Regions from separate parts of the Microbacterium sp. DMC48 genome, predicted to be linked through region 1. Evidence: predicted binding sites of a transcription regulator. Region 1 holds the regulator's gene; the other holds the start of a gene.

Region 1 (3,404 bases):
GATTGTTCGGCGCACACAGGAACACGACGTCGGGCTGCGCACGGTCGATCTGGGCCGCGGCGTCGTCGGGGGCGAGCGTGTAGTCGACGCCACGCGTCCCGCTGACGTAGGTCGCACCCGTCGCGCGAGTGAGCAACGGGTACATCGAATAGGTCGGCGCGAAACCGAACGCCGTCCGTCCGGGGCCGGCGAACGCCTGCAGGAGGTGCTGCAGAACCTCGTTGGATCCGTTCGCGGCCCAGATCTGCGCGGCTGAGAGGCCGTGACCCAGATACTCGGCGAAGCCTTCGCGCACGGCGGTGAACTCACGATCCGGGTAGCGGTTCACCTCCCGAAGAGCGCGCGCGATGCTGTCGAGGATGTCGTCCGCGACCGCTTCCGGCACCGGATGAGTGTTCTCGTTGACGTTCAGCGCGACGGGCAGCGGAGCCTGCGGGGCCCCATACGGCGTGAGGCCGCGCAGGTCATCTCTGAGAGGAAGGTCATCGAGTCGAACGCTCACCCTCACCATCGTAGGGGTCGCCGCGAGACCCGGACGAGGTCGGTCAGCGGCCGCTCAGCGACCGGCGGAGTACTCGGCCGGGATCGCGATGCTCTGCCCGGCGTCGAGGCTGCCCGAGTCCAGCGCATTGAGCCGCACGATCGCGTCGACCGCGTCCCGCGGGTCGACGTCGGGAGCGACCGCGCGCGCGATCGACCAGAGCGTATCGCCCGGCTGCACCGTGACATGGGTGAACGTGACTCCCGACGCCCCCTCGTTCGAGGCCAGCGCACCGCCTCCGGACACGATGCCGATGCCGAGCGCGACGACGACCGGGACCGAAGCGAGGAAGGCGAGCACCTGGCGACCGCGAACCGTCAGGCGCAGACGGGTGACCGGGGCCGCCGCGATGACACGGCCACGGGGCGAAGCGCCGAGGATGTCGATCGTGGTCATGAGTTCCTCCTTGAGACGTGTCCCGCTCCGGGGCGTCGAGTTGAAAGCGTCACTTCGAAGATTCGATTCGAGATTCGCATCCGCCTCTCGGCCGGGAGAGGTGGATGCGAATCTCTGTTCCGAATCTATCTTCGATAGTGTTCGAGTGTCAAGCCCTGCCGTTCTCGCAGATGAATCGAACCCGACACGCGTACACGTGCCGGACGACCGTGCGAAAACCGGATACGGTTTCGACAAGATGACCCCATCACCAACCTCCGACATTCGAAGGCGCTGCCTTCCGGGGACGCGATCGAAGGAGCGCGCGACATGGCCGACAAGCCTCAGACACGCAGGCGTAAGAGCCTCAGCGACAAGCAGCTGAAGATCCTCGAGGTGATCCAGACCTCCATCGCGCGCTTCGGCTACCCGCCGAGCATGCGCGAGATCGGCGACGCCGTGGGCCTGAAGTCGCTGTCCAGCGTCACGCACCAGCTCAACCAGCTGGAGCTGAGCGGTTATCTGCGCCGCGACGCCGGCAAGACGCGCGCGATGGAGGTCCTCATCGACCTGCCGGGTGCCGCCGCGGAGAACCCCGCCGACCTCACCCCCGCGCTCGGTGACGCCGCGCTCGTCCCCCTGGTCGGGCGCATCGCGGCAGGCGTACCGATCACGGCCGATCAGCAGGTCGAGGAGATCTTCCCGCTGCCGCGTCAGCTGGTCGGCAAGGGAGATCTCTTCATGCTCAAGGTCAGCGGCGAGTCGATGATCGACGCCGCCATCTGCGACGGCGACTGGGTCGTCGTGCGTTCCCAGCCGACGGCCGACAACGGCGACATCGTGGCGGCGATGCTGGACGGCGAAGCGACGGTGAAGACCTTCCGACAGCGGGACGGTCACACGTGGCTGCTCCCCCGCAACTCCTCCTTCGAGCCGATCCTCGGCGACGACGCCGTGGTTCTCGGTCGCGTCGTGGCCGTCCTGCGCGCGGTCTGAGCATGTCGCGGGCGCGCGCCGTCGTGTCGGCCGTCGCGGTCGTCCTGGCCGTCGTCTGCCTGCCGCTGTCCATCCTGAGCGTGTGGGCGAGGGTGCAGCTGGTGGACGAAGAGGCTTTCACCGCGACGCTCGCGCCGCTGGCCCGCTCGACCGTCGTCCAGGACGCGGTGATCGCGGCATCCACCGACGCCGTCGACGCGAAGCTCGACACGAGCGCTCTCGCCGGCTCGATCGTCGACGGCATCATCGCCCTCGGCGTCGGCGATCGGGCTGCGGACGCCCTGCGACGACTGCAGGCGCCCGCCGCTGCGGCCGCGCAGACTCTCGTGGACGACGCGATCGCCGAAGCGATCCGCTCCGACACCTTCGGAGCGGTCTGGGACGAGGTCCTTCGGCAGTCTCACCGCGCGCTGACGCTCGCCGCAACCGCCGATGGCGCCGGCGTCGTGGTGCAGACCGATGCCGGACTCGGTGTGCAGGTCGGCGCCGTCGTGGCGGGCGTGAAGGAACGCCTGAGCGCGCGTGACGTCGCGTGGGCGACGCTCATCCCCTCGGTCGACCACGTCGTGATCATCGGCTCCGGGGATGCCCTCGCTGCCGTCCGAACGGGCTATGCGCTCGGCGTGAACGCGGGATGGTGGATGCCGGTCGCCACCGCGATCCTGTTCCTCGCCGGGATTGCGCTCGCTCGGCGACGCGTGGACACCCTCCGGTGGGCGGCGCTCGGGGCGGCGGCGGCTCTCGGAGCACTGCTGATCGCAACTGCGGTCGGCCGCGCGGCGCTGTCGACCGCCGCCGCCGGAACGGCGCTGACACCGGCCGCAGCCGTCGCGATCTACGATCAGCTGCTATCGGCGGTGGTCGGCGCGTCCGGCGTAGCTCTGGCGATCGCGCTCGCCGTCGCCGCCGGCGCGTGGCTCGCCGGTCCATCGACGCCGGCGGTGGCGGTTCGCCATGCGTGGCGCCGCTGGGGGCTTCGCCGCGCGGCGGCAACCGCGTCCTCTGACTGAATGCCCCCTACGAGCGCCGTTCAGGGATCAGCCCCGCGGTGCGCAGCACACCCAGAACGGTCTCGTGATTGTTGAAGGCGTAAAGGTGGACGCCCTCGGCGCCGCCAGCCACCACGGCCCGGGCGAGCGCAGCGGCATGGGCGAGACCGACCTCGCGCTGCGCCGCGGCATCCGGAGCGGACTCCAGTGCCGCGGCGAGGGAGTCGGGGCGCGCGTCTCCGGTGAGCTCGAGCACACGGCGCAGGCGCCCGGGCGAGGTGATCGGCATGATTCCGGGGACGATCGGAATGACCACCCCGGCCGCCCGGGCACGAGCGACGAAGTCGAGGTACTCGTCGGCGTGGAAGAAGAGCTGCGTGATGGCTGACGTCGCCCCGGCGGCCTGCTTGGCCAGAAGCGCGTCGATGTCCTCGTAGCGATGACGCGAGCGCGGGTGACCGTTCGGGAACGCAGCGACCGCGATGTCGACGCGGTCGCCGTCG
Region 2 (3,404 bases), 480 kb from region 1:
TACTTCGACGGCGTCGCGCGCGTCGTCGGCCGCGACATCTACAAGCTCGACGGCGACGGAGACGGCTGGGCCTGCAACGGCTGACGCGTCGCGTCGGGGGAGACGGCACTGCGGAAGAAGTCGGGCCACTCGCCACTCATCTCACCCAGGCCCACAACATCGGCCGCATGCGGCTCGAGAGACCGCGCGATCGACCGGACGTCGTTCGGAGTATCGGTCGATCGGCGCAACGCTCCACGGAGAAATGCGCCAAACGACGCGCTGTCGAGCGCTGGCGTCTGCACGTGGCCGCGTGAGTCGCCCGCGGGGCGCGTGCCACTGAACAGTCGCACCTCGGGGTGGCTGTACAGCACGGCGGTCTGAATCCACGACACCTGATCGTGTTCCGCCTTCAGCATCCGCGACAGGTGCGCGGCCTGCGCGCGAGCCTGCGCGCGCGGAGACGGGCGCAGATCGACGCTCAGCGGCGTGTTCTTGCCGCCGCGCAGGTGAATCGCGAACGAGGAGGGAAGCTTCAGCGATGCCGAGACCGGCGCGAGCGCGGGATGAAGCGTCGCCGGATCGACATCGTCGAAGACCACACCCTGCCAGTGCTTCGCCTCGACGACCACGATCGCCTGCGCCGTCACGAGCAGATGATCGATCTGCGTGACGAACGGCGCACCTCCTTCGTCGGCGGTGAGGAGAAAGAGGTTCGTCACCAGCACCCCATCCACCTGAAGCGCCGCCGCCTCGCGGCGGATGAACTCCCGCGATGTCTGCTCCCACTTCATCCCGTGGCTGAGCTGGGCCAGCAGCGCATCGACCTGCTCGCTGCGTCGGATGCGCTCCGCCTCGAGCGCGTGCACGCTCATCGCCTCCTGCTGCTGGAGCCGCGTACGGACGGCCGCCGCGGACGCCTCGTGAGCGGCGAGCTCCGCCCGGTGAGCGCGCTCGGCATCTTCCAGCCGGCGCCGCAGACGCGACCGAACGGCGACGGCCGCGCCGGTTGCGGCTGCCACAGCGGTGAGGGCGACGATGAGCAGGATGACGTGCAGCGGCGTCTCTGCGGGTGTGGCGACGGCGGATGTGGCGAGTACGGTGTTCATTCTCTCCCTGACGGATCGTGCGGTGGCGCGCGCGAGCGCCTCCTCGGGCGCCCCGTTCACACAGAGAGATGTCGCGCGCGTCGGTTCATGACGCGACATCGGTGGCGTCGATGTCATTCTCATCATTCGAACAAATGTCCGAGGGTGTCGCTACCCTTGAGGCATGGAAGAGACCACGCCGATGAGCGAAGACAGCGACCAGCTGTCCGTGCTCGCGGCTCTGGTCGCCGAGACCGAGACGGTGCTGGCAGAGGTCTCGGCGGCCCAGGTGGCTGAGGTGCGGCTGCTCGCGCGGGCCGGCCAGCTCGCCGAGCGTCAGGCCGCCACCCAGCGGGGCTCGGTGCGCGTGCACGACATGGCCCTGCGTTCGATCGCCGCCGAGCTCGGCGGTGTCATGCGGGTGACCGACCGCACGGTGCAGCAGCGCATCGGAGAGGCGCGCGAACTCGTCGAGAGCTACCCTGCCACCCTTGAGGCGTGGGAGGCCGGGCGCCTCACCCGCGCCCACGTGCGCGTGATCCTGGATGCCGGGGCGTGCGTGCCTGCCGATCGCAAGGCCCCGTTCGAGGCGGAGGCGATTCGGCTGTGCGCCGCCGACACCCCCAACCGGGTGCGTTCCGCGGTCGAGATCCTCGCCGAACGCTGCGCCGAGCGCTCGTTCACCGAACGGCACGCGGAGGCGAGCCGCGGCCGACGGGTGCGTGTGGTGCCGGGCGCCCAGGGCATGTCCGACCTCATCGCGACGGTTCCGACCGTCATCGCGGAAGGGGTCATGGACCGCCTCACGCAGCAGGCGACGGTCATCATCGATGCGCGCACTCCCGACGACGACCCGCGCACCACCGATCAGGTGCGTGCCGACGTGTTCAGCGACCTGCTGCTGACGGGCGCGCCGGCGCTCGATCCGACCGCCTGCGGCGACGGGCCGGGAACGCTCGGTGCGATCCGCGCCCAGGTGCAGGTCATCGTGCCCGCCCTCACCCTCCTCGGCGCCGACGAGGGGCCCGTCGACCTGGTCGGCCGCGCACCCATCGACGCCGCCACCGCGCGGTGCCTCGCTGCCGAGACCCACTCGCTCGCGCGCGTGCTCACCGATCCCGTCGACGGCACCGTCATCGCGGTCGACCGGTACCGCACCGCCGGACCGCAGCGGCGATTCCTGCGCGCCCGCGACCAGCACTGCCGTTTTCCCGGATGCCGCCGCGCGGCCATCCGCTGCGAGATCGACCACACCATCGACCATGCCCGGGGTGGACCCACCGCGCTGTGGAACCTGGCCCACCTGTGCCAGCGGCACCATTCGATGAAGCAGTTCACCGCGTGGAGGGTGCGACAACATCCCGGCGGCGTTCTGGAATGGACATCCCCGACCGGCCGCCTCTACCGCGAAGACGCACCCGTGCCGCCGGTCGCGTTCGTCGTGAGTCCCGCGCCACCGCCGGTGATGGCCGACTCCGCACCGCCGTTCTGATCCGCACGCTGGCCGTCCGGCATGCCGTGCACCGGCGCGCGGTCGTCAGAACCGCGGCGCGGTGGCGTCACGACAGCGGTGCGGCGCCCTCCGACAGGGTCGACGCCGTCACGCCCGGAACGTCCTCGAGGGCGTAGTACACCGGCAGGCCGCGCGCCTCGGCGATCGCGACGTCCTGATCCGCACCGCGCGACGCTCCCGGCAGGCGCAGCACCGCGTCGCAGCGCTGCAGCAGGCGCTCCGCCGTCGGGTACATCACCTCCGCGGCCAGCGGGTCGGTCGGGCCCGTCGCCCCCGCGCTGTCGAGCACCGGCAGCGCCACCCATTCGCCGATCATCGGCAGGTGGCCGGCTCGAAACAGCGGCCACGCCGCCGTCTCGAGCCGTTTCAGGTTCTTCGCCATCAGCGCGGGGTCACCATCGGTGCCGGATGCGTAGGGGCCGGCGATCAAGATCATCAAAGACGTACTCATGTCGGCTACACTAAGACATAACGTGCAAAAACAAGAAAGAACGTGAATGCTCGCCGCTGCCCGCAAAGACCTCCTGCTCGACCGCCTCCGCCGCGATGGGCGCATCGTCGCGAAAGAGATCGCCGCCGAGCTCGGCCTCTCCGAAGACAGCATCCGTCGCGATCTGCGCGACCTCGATGCCGCCGGCCTCGCCGTGCGCGTCTACGGCGGCGCCCTGCCCGCCTCGCCCGCCGTCGTCGACTACGCCTCCCGCGCCGCCGTCGCCCCCGACAGCAAGCGCCGCGTCGCCGCCGTCGCGGCATCCCTGATCGAACCCGGCGCCACCGTCATCCTCGACGGCGGCACGACCAGCCTCGCCGTCGTCGACGCGCTC

The links. Region 1 encodes LexA, which represses DNA repair genes until DNA is damaged. Its sites were predicted from a motif close to TCGAACANNTGTTCGA; they were not measured.
Region 2: ACT53O_RS02410 (HNH endonuclease signature motif containing protein) is a predicted target of LexA. The motif match lies at 1,215-1,230, and genes of this name have one in related genera.

The regions. Positions count from the first base shown of each region.
Region 1 is NZ_JBQUZN010000003.1:37,113-40,516, forward strand. Features, by position in the region: gene ACT53O_RS00215 (histidinol-phosphate transaminase) at 1-511, opposite strand, end outside; gene ACT53O_RS00220 (LysM peptidoglycan-binding domain-containing protein) at 557-937, opposite strand; gene lexA (transcriptional repressor LexA) at 1,247-1,912, shown strand; gene ACT53O_RS00230 (hypothetical protein) at 1,915-2,922, shown strand; gene ACT53O_RS00235 (methylenetetrahydrofolate reductase) at 2,930-3,404, opposite strand, start outside.
Region 2 is NZ_JBQUZN010000003.1:514,784-518,187, reverse strand. Features, by position in the region: gene ACT53O_RS02420 (G5 domain-containing protein) at 1-84, shown strand, start outside; gene ACT53O_RS02415 (nuclease-related domain-containing protein) at 39-1,088, opposite strand; gene ACT53O_RS02410 (HNH endonuclease signature motif containing protein) at 1,252-2,559, shown strand; gene ACT53O_RS02405 (DUF4406 domain-containing protein) at 2,627-3,031, opposite strand; gene ACT53O_RS02400 (DeoR/GlpR family DNA-binding transcription regulator) at 3,078-3,404, shown strand, end outside.